4 regions of the Terrabacter ginsenosidimutans genome follow, and region 2 is predicted to be linked to each of the others. Evidence: predicted binding sites of a transcription regulator. Region 2 holds the regulator's gene; each other region holds the start of a gene.
What was found. The regulator LexA, encoded in region 2, represses DNA repair genes until DNA is damaged. The targets are predictions, from matches to a motif close to TCGAACANNTGTTCGA.

Region 1: the regulator LexA is predicted to act here: its motif matches at 1,134-1,149, upstream of ABD831_RS10530 (HNH endonuclease signature motif containing protein).
Region 3: the regulator LexA is predicted to act here: its motif matches at 1,232-1,247, upstream of ABD831_RS08900 (alpha-ketoglutarate-dependent dioxygenase AlkB).
Region 4: the regulator LexA is predicted to act here: its motif matches at 1,176-1,191, upstream of ABD831_RS03505 (HNH endonuclease signature motif containing protein).

Annotation. Positions count from the first base shown of each region.
Region 1 is NZ_BAABDC010000003.1:52,900-55,095, forward strand. Features, by position in the region: gene ABD831_RS10525 (DMT family transporter) at 129-1,064, shown strand; gene ABD831_RS10530 (HNH endonuclease signature motif containing protein) at 1,188-2,196, shown strand, end outside.
Region 2 is NZ_BAABDC010000007.1:78,333-80,528, forward strand. Features, by position in the region: gene ABD831_RS17985 (LysM peptidoglycan-binding domain-containing protein) at 307-729, opposite strand; gene lexA (transcriptional repressor LexA) at 958-1,683, shown strand; gene ABD831_RS17995 (hypothetical protein) at 1,791-2,196, shown strand, end outside.
Region 3 is NZ_BAABDC010000002.1:630,836-633,031, reverse strand. Features, by position in the region: gene ABD831_RS08910 (isoprenyl transferase) at 1-361, opposite strand, end outside; gene recO (DNA repair protein RecO) at 418-1,146, opposite strand; gene ABD831_RS08900 (alpha-ketoglutarate-dependent dioxygenase AlkB) at 1,270-1,920, shown strand; gene ABD831_RS08895 (maleylpyruvate isomerase family mycothiol-dependent enzyme) at 1,935-2,196, shown strand, end outside.
Region 4 is NZ_BAABDC010000001.1:730,415-732,610, forward strand. Features, by position in the region: gene ABD831_RS03495 (ATP-grasp domain-containing protein) at 1-313, opposite strand, end outside; gene ABD831_RS03500 (alpha/beta hydrolase) at 310-1,044, opposite strand; gene ABD831_RS03505 (HNH endonuclease signature motif containing protein) at 1,228-2,196, shown strand, end outside.

The DNA of each region.
Region 1 (2,196 bases), on a different contig from region 2:
TGCCATAAGGCAAACGTTAACTTATGTATGCCGTGTCCGACAACAGGGAGCCCCCGTGGCGGGATGTCGGGGAGATCTGACCGGAAAACGGGCGGCGCGCTGTCGGTACCCACGCCTACGGTCTGGGGGTGACCGTGGACTCCCGCACCGCCTCAGAAGCTCCGTCGACCACCCGGCGCACGAAGGTGCTCGTGCTCGCGGCCGTGGCCGTGACCCTCCTGCTCTGGGCCTCGGCCTTCGTCGCGATCCGCCACCTGGGGCGTGACGTCCCGCCCGGTGCGCTGTCGCTGGGCCGCCTGCTCGTGGCGTCGGTCGCGCTCGGGGTGCTCGTCTTCAGGCGCCCTCGCACCTGGCCGGGTCGGCGCGACTGGCCACTGCTCCTGCTCTGCGGCGTCGGCTGGTTCGGCGTCTACAACCTGGCGCTCAACGAGGCCGAGCGGCGCATCGACGCCGGCACGTCCGCGCTCATCGTGCAGATCGGGCCGATCATCGTGGCCCTGCTCGCCACCGTCTTCCTCGGGGAGCGGATGCACCGCTGGCTGCTGCTCGGCATGGCCGTGGGCTTCGCCGGGGTCGTCGTCATCGCGCGCGGCTTCTCCTCGGGTGAGTCCGGCGACATGGTCGGCGTGTGGCTCGCCGTCCTCGCCGCGATCACGTATGCCGTGGGCGTCCTCGCGCAGAAGCCTCTCCTCGGGCGCCTGCCGGGTCCTGAGGTCACGTGGATCGCCTGCATCATCGGTGCGGTCGTTTGCCTGCCGTGGAGCGGCGAGCTCGTGACGGTCGTTCGTGACAGTGACGCGAGCACCCTGTGGTGGATCGCCTACCTCGGCATCTTCCCGACGGCCATCGCCTTCTCGACGTGGGCCTTTGTGCTTGCGCGCAGCGACGCCGGCACGCTGACGCTGACGACCTTCCTCGTGCCCTTCATCGCGACGCTCATCGCGTGGGCGCTGCTCTCGGAGGTGCCACCTCCCCTGACGTTCGTCGGTGGTGCGCTGTGCATCGCCGGAGTGCTGCTGACGCGGCGCCGGCCCAGGCCCAAGGTGGGCGGCGCCTCGGGCTGACCGCTTCCAATTGCCCTGCGCTGCAACGAGATCGGACGCGGTCGGTTGTGGACAGGCCTTCCCAATCAGTCGAACATGTGTTCTACTTGAGGAGTCGGCGACCCGGGTGGGAGGAGTGAGTTCGTGCCATTCCTCGACTCCGGGCGTTCGGCTCACGACGCAGCCGCAGGCGGGCTCAACCCTCGTGTCGTCTGGCTGCTGAGCCAGGGGAGGTCGGCGACCGGACCTGGCCCGAAGCCGCGTCCGCGTCTCTCGCTCCTCGACGAGGCGGAGTCGGTCCTGTCGCAGATCGAGCGCCTCGAGGTCCTGAAGGCTCGCCTCGAAGGTCGGATCGTCGACGCCTACGCTGCGTTGCACTCCGTCGAGGAGCAGCAGCTTGCGGGGATGGTCACGACCTCGCCGGTGCCCCTCACGACGGAGCAGGTCGTGACGCAGGAGATCGCGTGCGCGACCGGGGTCGGTGCGTCGGAGGTCGCGCGCCGGCTCGAGCTCGCGACGGCACCCCGGAGGCACCGAGTGCTCCGGCAGCGGCTGCGTGCCGGCTCGGTCAGCCTCCAGCGGGCCCTGCGGATCGTCGTGGAGACGAGGGTGCTCCCCGACGACCTGCTTCCCGACCTGGAGACCGCGGTGCTGGCGCCGACCCGCGACGGCGGCGTCGCCTCGCACCGGCTCTTCGGCGAGCGGCTGAGGCGTTGTGTGCGAACGGCAGACCCACGGGGACAAGAGGACCGGCGTCGTTCGGCCGCGGCTCGGCGCACGGTCTTCGGTCGTCTGGTCGAGGACGGCATGGGGACGTTCACCGTGGTGGCGCCCGCCGAGCGCGTCGTCGGCGTCCTCGACCGGGTCGACGCGATGGCTCGAGCCGCTCGCTCCGCGGGTGACGCGCGCACCCTCGAGCAGCTACGCAGCGACCTGCTCTGTGACCTCGTGCTCTTCGGTGTGGTCCCCGACGGCTCGGCCGCGCCCCTGGGTGGCGACCCTGCCGGGACGGGCGGACCCGCCGGGACGGGCGGACCGAGCTGGCCGGGTCTGTCGGACGCTCCTCCGGCCACCGTGCGCATCGTCGTTCCCTTCGAGGTCGCTGCAGGTCTGTCCGATGCCGCGTGCGAGCTGACCGGCCACGGCTGGGTCA
Region 2 (2,196 bases):
AGGCCGCTCACCGGGCGGCTCACCGGCGTCATCCACAGGACCTGGCCCCAGGCGCATGAGGGCTGCGTGCTGTGTCGGCGCCCGCTGGACCACCTGCGCTGCAAGGACGCCGGGGACAGCAGGACGCCGCACCCCGGATCAGGGGTACGGCGTCCGGGGCAGGAGCGACGGGGTCGAAGCGCCGCTACCGCCAGCCGCTGAAGGTGGAGCCAACGCGGCAGATCGGGATGGGACGGTCGGTGCGACAGCCGGGAGACGGCCTACGCGATCGACCAGGTCCCCGAGAGCTCGCAGAGAGCTGTGGGGTCAGCGCGCCGGGATGACGAGCTGCTGACCGGCGTGGACCGCGGTGGTGCTGAGACTGTTGGCGACCTGGAGCTCGACGACGCCCTCGGCCGTCGTCAGCTCGGGCAGCTCGCGAGCGGCGACCCCCGAGAGCGTCTGCCCGGACTGCACCGTGACCGTGCGCGGCTCCCCCGTGGCCGAGGCCAGCTGGCCGGCCAACCCGACACCGAGGACGGCGACGACTGCCGCGACGAGCAGGGCCAGGACCACCCGACCGAACCGGGTCAGACGCAGGGGCGGCTGGGTGGCGCGCGCTGCCCGGGCCACCCCTGCCGCCTCAGGCCCGGTCGGCACGAGAACGAGACGGGGCCGTCCGGCCGACAGCGGCCGCTCGGACTCCTCGGTGTGCGGCTGGCGAACGGCCTCGAGGACGATGGCGCTCATGGTGACCTCCCCTTGCTCCTGAACTTGCGAACACATGTTCGATAGAACGTCTGTACGAGTTGTAGCACGTATGTTCGATGAAGTCGAGACACGCATCGAACAGGTGTTTGGCAACTGTGTTCGACCTGCGTAGTCTTTCCTCACACCACAGACCTCACCAGCCACCACTGACACTGGCCTCACATCCAGCGTCACGACGCGGTCTGAAGAGCCGACGAAGGGGACACCATGGGCGTGACCGAGCTTCCCGATCGCGACACCGGCGACGGTCTGACCGTCCGCCAGCGGCGGGTTCTCGAGGTCATCCGCAACTCCGTGGACCGCCGTGGCTACCCGCCGAGCATGCGTGAGATCGGCGACGCGGTCGGCCTGGCCAGCCCGTCCAGCGTCTCCCACCAGCTCAACGCGCTCGTCGCCAAGGGCTACCTCCGGCGTGACCCCAACCGTCCGCGCGCGCTCGAGGTCGTCTCGCCCGACGCGAAGGCGGAGGAGGTCGGCTACCGCGCGGGCGACGCGACGCCGCTGCGCCCGCGGGGCGACCAGTACGACACCGAGACCGACTCCGGCGATGCCCGCCCCGAGGCCTCCTACGTTCCCGTGCTCGGACAGATCGCGGCCGGCGTACCCATCACCGCCGAGGAGGTCGTCGAGGACGTGTTCCCGCTGCCCAAGCAGCTCGTCGGCGAGGGCGACCTCTTCCTGCTCAAGGTCACCGGCGACTCGATGATCGGCGCCGCGATCTGCGACGGCGACTGGGTCGTCGTGCGCCAGCAGCAGCATGCCGACAACGGCGACGTGGTCGCGGCGATGCTCGACAACGAGGCGACGGTCAAGACGTTCAAGCGCAAGGACGGCCACGTGTGGCTCATGCCGCACAACGACGACTTCTCCCCCATCGACGGCGACCACGCCACGATCCTCGGCAAGGTCACGGCGGTGCTGCGCCGCATCTGAGCCCTTCGGCTCCCCATCGACGACGTATGCCGTCGGCGCCCTCCGCGCCGACGGCATCGCCGTGTCCCGGGAGGCGTATCCGACGAGACGGCGAGAGACTCTGAACCGTGAGCCCTGCGAAGGAGACCGCCATGGCACCAGGCCGCACCCGGGACGTCGTGTTCACGTACCGCTACCTGCGGGGCGCGATGATCGCCCTGCTCCTCATGCTGCTGCTCTCGGTCGGCTACCAGTGGTGGTGGGAGACCGGCCACTCGTGCTGGCTCGGCTCGATCAGCGCGTACTACTACACACCGGCACGATCGGTCTTCGTCGGCTCGCTGTGCGCGCTCGGGGCCAGCCTCATCGCCTACAAGGGCCACTCGCCCGAGGAGGACGTGCTGCTCAACTTCTCGGGCTTCATGGCCTTCGTCGTCGCCATGGTCCCCACCGTGCCGGACGCCCGGTGCGGGCCGAACGCCTACACCCAGACCCCGGGCGAGATCGCCGCGGCCGTGCGCAACAACATCTGGT
Region 3 (2,196 bases), on a different contig from region 2:
GGCGGGGCGCGCGGCCGACCCAGCGCATGCGCACACCCCACTCGTGCAGCTGGTCCCGGCGCCGGCGGATGACGTCGCGGTTGAAGCCCATGAGGAAGCGGACCTCGTCGGGCGACCGTCGCCAGTTCTCCGTGGAGAACGCGTAGGCCGACAGGTGCGTCACCCCGACGTCGATGGCACCCGCGACGACGTCGAGCAGGGAAGCCTCGCCCGCCTCGTGGCCCTTGGTACGCGGCAGCCCACGCGCGTTGGCCCAACGACCGTTGCCGTCCATGACGATCGCGACGTGCTTCGGCAGCAGGTCGGCCGGGATCACGGGCGGCGTCGCACCGGACGGGTGCGGGAAGGGCTTGGCGTACATGGGTCTCCGGTCGGTCGGGATCGGGTTCGCTTACGGCTCAGGCTGGTTGGGTCGGATCAAGCACGATCGACGAGACGCAGCGACCGCAGCCCTCGCTCGATGTGCCACTGGAGGAAGGCGGAGACGAGGCCGTTGCCCTGGCGCCGGTGCCGGACGTCGCTCGCGTCGGCGACGTCCCAGTCACCGGTGAGCAGGGACGCGAGCAGCTCGAACGTCTCGGGCGCAGGCGCGCTCGAGCCGGGCGGACGGCAGCCGGAACACACCGCGCCACCGGCCTGGACGTTGAACGCCCGATGGGGCCCGGGGGCCCCGCACCTCGCGCAGTCGACGAAGCTGGGCGCCCAGCCGGCGATCGCAAGCGACCGCAGCAGGTAGGCGTCGAGGACGAGCCCCGGGTCATGGGCGTGTTCCGCGAGGGAGCGCAGCGCGCCGCCGAGCAGGAGGTACTGCTGCGTCTGCGGCTCGTGCTCCTCCGTCAGCTGCAGCGCCGTCTCGAGCATCGAGGTCGCGCAGGTGTAGGCGGTGTAGTCGCGGGCGATGGCGTCGCCGTAGGGCGCGAGCGTCTCGACCTGGGTCACCGTGTCGAGGTTGCGACCCTCGTAGCACTGGACGTCGATGATCATCCCCGGCTCGAGGCGCGAGCCGAACCGGGACTTGGTGCGCCGCACCCCCTTGGCGACGGCGCGGACCCGACCCCGCGTGCGCGTCAGCATCGTGATGATGCGGTCGGCCTCGCCCAGCTTGTGGGTTCGCAGGACGATCGCCTCGTCACGGTAGAGGGGCATGGGTCCCATTCTCCCCCTCCGCGGAGCGCGCGCCGCACCGCACGCGCCGGGCGCACGCCGACGCCGGAAACTCCGCCCCACGGACTCGAACACCCGTTCGACTCCATGGGCTATCGTGGGCACATGGACCTCTCTCTCCAGGGTTCGCTCCTCGACCTGACCGACGCGATGACGCTGCGCGACGTCGGCACGGGCAAGACCCGCCACCAGCTGGCTCACGGCGCGTGGGTCGACGTCCGGCCGGGCTGGCTCGCGGCCGGCGACGAGCTCTTCACGGCCCTGCTGCGCGACGTGCCGTGGCACGCCGAGCGCCGCCAGATGTACGACTCCGTCGTCGACGTCCCGCGGCTCACGAAGTTCTACGCCGCCGGGGAGGCCCTCCCCCATCCGATGCTCGTCGAGGCGCGTGAGGCGCTGAGCCGCCACTACGCCCGCGAGCTCGGCGAGCCGTTCGTCACGGCGGGGCTCTGCCTCTACCGCGACGGGCGTGACAGCGTCGCGTGGCACGGCGACCGCGTCGGACGGTCGCGCGACAGCGACACGATGATCGCGATCCTCTCGCTCGGGTCACCGCGCACGCTGGCGTTGCGCCCCCGCGACGGCGGACCCATCCCCGGGTCGACCACAAAGAGCTTGCGCTATCCGCTCGGTCATGGTGACCTCGTCGTGATGGGCGGTTCGTGCCAGCGGACGTGGGACCATGCGGTTCCCAAGACGTCCGAGCCGATGGGTCCGCGCATCTCCGTGCAGTTCCGTGTAGCCGGCGTCCGCTGACAGGAGAGTTCCGTATGCCGTCCAGCCGCTCAGGTGGCCCCCTGCCCTTCCTCGACCACCTCGCGGCCGACTCGGCGCGCTTCCGCACGGTGCTCGCGAACGCGCCCGTAGACGCTCGGGTGCCGTCCTGCCCCGACTGGGACGCCGACGACCTGCTGTGGCACCTCGCCGGGGTGCAGTGGTTCTGGGGCGAGATCGCAGAGCGGCGGCTCACCGACCCGGACGAGCTGGAAGCGATGGACGCCGAGCGGGACGAGCGACCGTCGGACCGCGACG
Region 4 (2,196 bases), on a different contig from region 2:
CGCTGTGCTTCTCCATCGACTGGAAGGTGAACGGGCTGTTGAGCAGGTAGGTGTCGTTCATCAGCGCGGCCTTCTTGAGCCACTCTCGCGGGTGGTAGTACCAGTAGGCGAGCCGGTCGATGACGAGCTCGGTGCGCACCGGCTGGCGCAGGTCGAACGGCTCGATGGTGAGGCGCTCGCTCGTCAGCTCATGAGTCACTCCGTCGTCCGTGGTGATCGGACCGACGAGCGCGAGCAGGGCCTCGAACGCGGTGGGCCAGTCCTCCTCGGCCCCGAGCAGCAGCCCGATCAGGTGGTTGCGCGTGTGCGTCATGTGCCTCTCCTGGTGGACGATCCGGGTGACCCCGATCCTTGCAGCAGTGTCAACAGGAACGGGTCGAACGCGGCCTCCCAGGAGCGCCAGTCGTGCCGGCCCGGCCTCTCGTGGAACGTGACGTCGTGACCGCTCGCGGCGAGGGTCTGCGCCATCTGGCGGTTGTTGGCCAGGTTGCCCTCGTCGGCGCCGCACGTGAGGACGATCCGGGCGTCGCTGCGCCGCTTGCGCGCCCGGCGCACGCCCGCGACGAAGGCCGTCACGCGGTCCCAGAACTCGAAGTCCTCCTCGTCGTCCACACGCTTGCGGAAGAACGAGCCCGACTGGAGGAAGAGCGCCCCGAACGTCCCCGGGTGGCGCCACTCGGTCTGCAGGGACGCGAGCGCTCCGAGGCTCGCTCCCACGAGCGTCGGCTTGGCGTCGGCGGCGTATGCCGTGTGCACGGTCGGGAGCACGTGCTCGGCGAGCGCCTCGGCCCAGAGGGGGTTGGCGGCATACCGCTCGTTGCGAGGCCCGGGCTCGAGCAGGACGACCCGGGTCGGCGGGACCCGGCCGTCGGCGGTGGCCGTGCGCAGCCGCGAGACGAGGTGCGCCCGGCGCGAGTACTCCGGGCCGTCGTGCGCGACGAGGAGCGGGAGGGGGTCGCTGCGGCGGGTGCCCACGGGAGTGACGACGACGAGGTCGACGTCGCCGACCGGCGTGCCGGTGACGGTGAGCCTCGTTCGCGCCATCCCCTGACCCTATGCGTGACGCCGGACGGCGGCCCGTCCAGCGTGCAATCCGTCGTTGTCATTGATCGAGATCTATTGCAGGACAATGCGATTCGTTGTCCACAGATGCCCGCGAACTCTTGTCGATCGAGTCGAACATGTGTTCTAATTAACCTGTTCGCAGATCCCGAGAGGAGTGGTCCCGTGCCCTACGTCGCATCCACTCGCACGGGTCTGCTCGGGGTCGAGGACGACCGGTTGCGCGCCCAGGTGATGGCGGACGTGCAGGACAGCCTCACGGCGCTCGGTGAGCGGGCGTTGGGCACCATCGAGGCCCTGGAGACGGAGAAGGCGCGGGTCGAGGCCCGGCTGCTGGCGGCCTACGGCGCCCTTCACACGATCGAGTCACAGCAGGTCGAGACGCTGGCGCTGGCAGCCGGGTCCCTGCACGTGTCGGCCGACCGGGTCGTCAGCGAGGAGATCGCCCTGGCCACGGGTCTCGGCGTCGGCGAGGTGGCCCGTCGGCTGTCGCTGGCCACCGCGCCGCGACGGCACCGGATGATCCTCGCCGCCCTCCGGTCCGGCGCGACGACGCTGCACCGCGCCCTTCAGGTCGCGTCCGAGACGGCGGCCCTGTCGGACGCCGACGTGGCGGCCGTCGAGGAGGCCGTGCTCGCACCCTCCCGCGACGGTCGGCGCCTGTCGCAGCGGACGTTCGTGACCCGGCTGCGGCGTGCGATCGCCTCCCTCGACACCCGCGGGTCCGACGAGCGCCGCGCCCGGGCGCGGTCGCGGCGGGGCGTCTTCAGCCGGCTCACCGGCGACGGGATGGGCTGCCTCACCCTCGTCGCCGATGCCGACGCGATCGCTGCGGTCATGGACCGGCTCGACGGGCAGGCCCGCGCGGCCCGGGGAGCGGACGATCCCCGCACCCTCGACCAGCTCCGCTGCGACCTCGCGACCGAGGCACTCCTGCGCAGCCACCTCGAGGCCCGGCAGCAGGCGACCCAGTCCGGCAACGACTCCGGCTCCGGCTGCGACTCTGTCTCCGGCACCCACTCCGGCACCGTGTCCGATCCCGCCTCACCCTCCTCGCCGAGCACGACGCCGGCCGGCCTGGTGTGGCTCATCGTGCCCTTCGAGGTCGCGACGGGCACCTCCGACGCCGCCTGC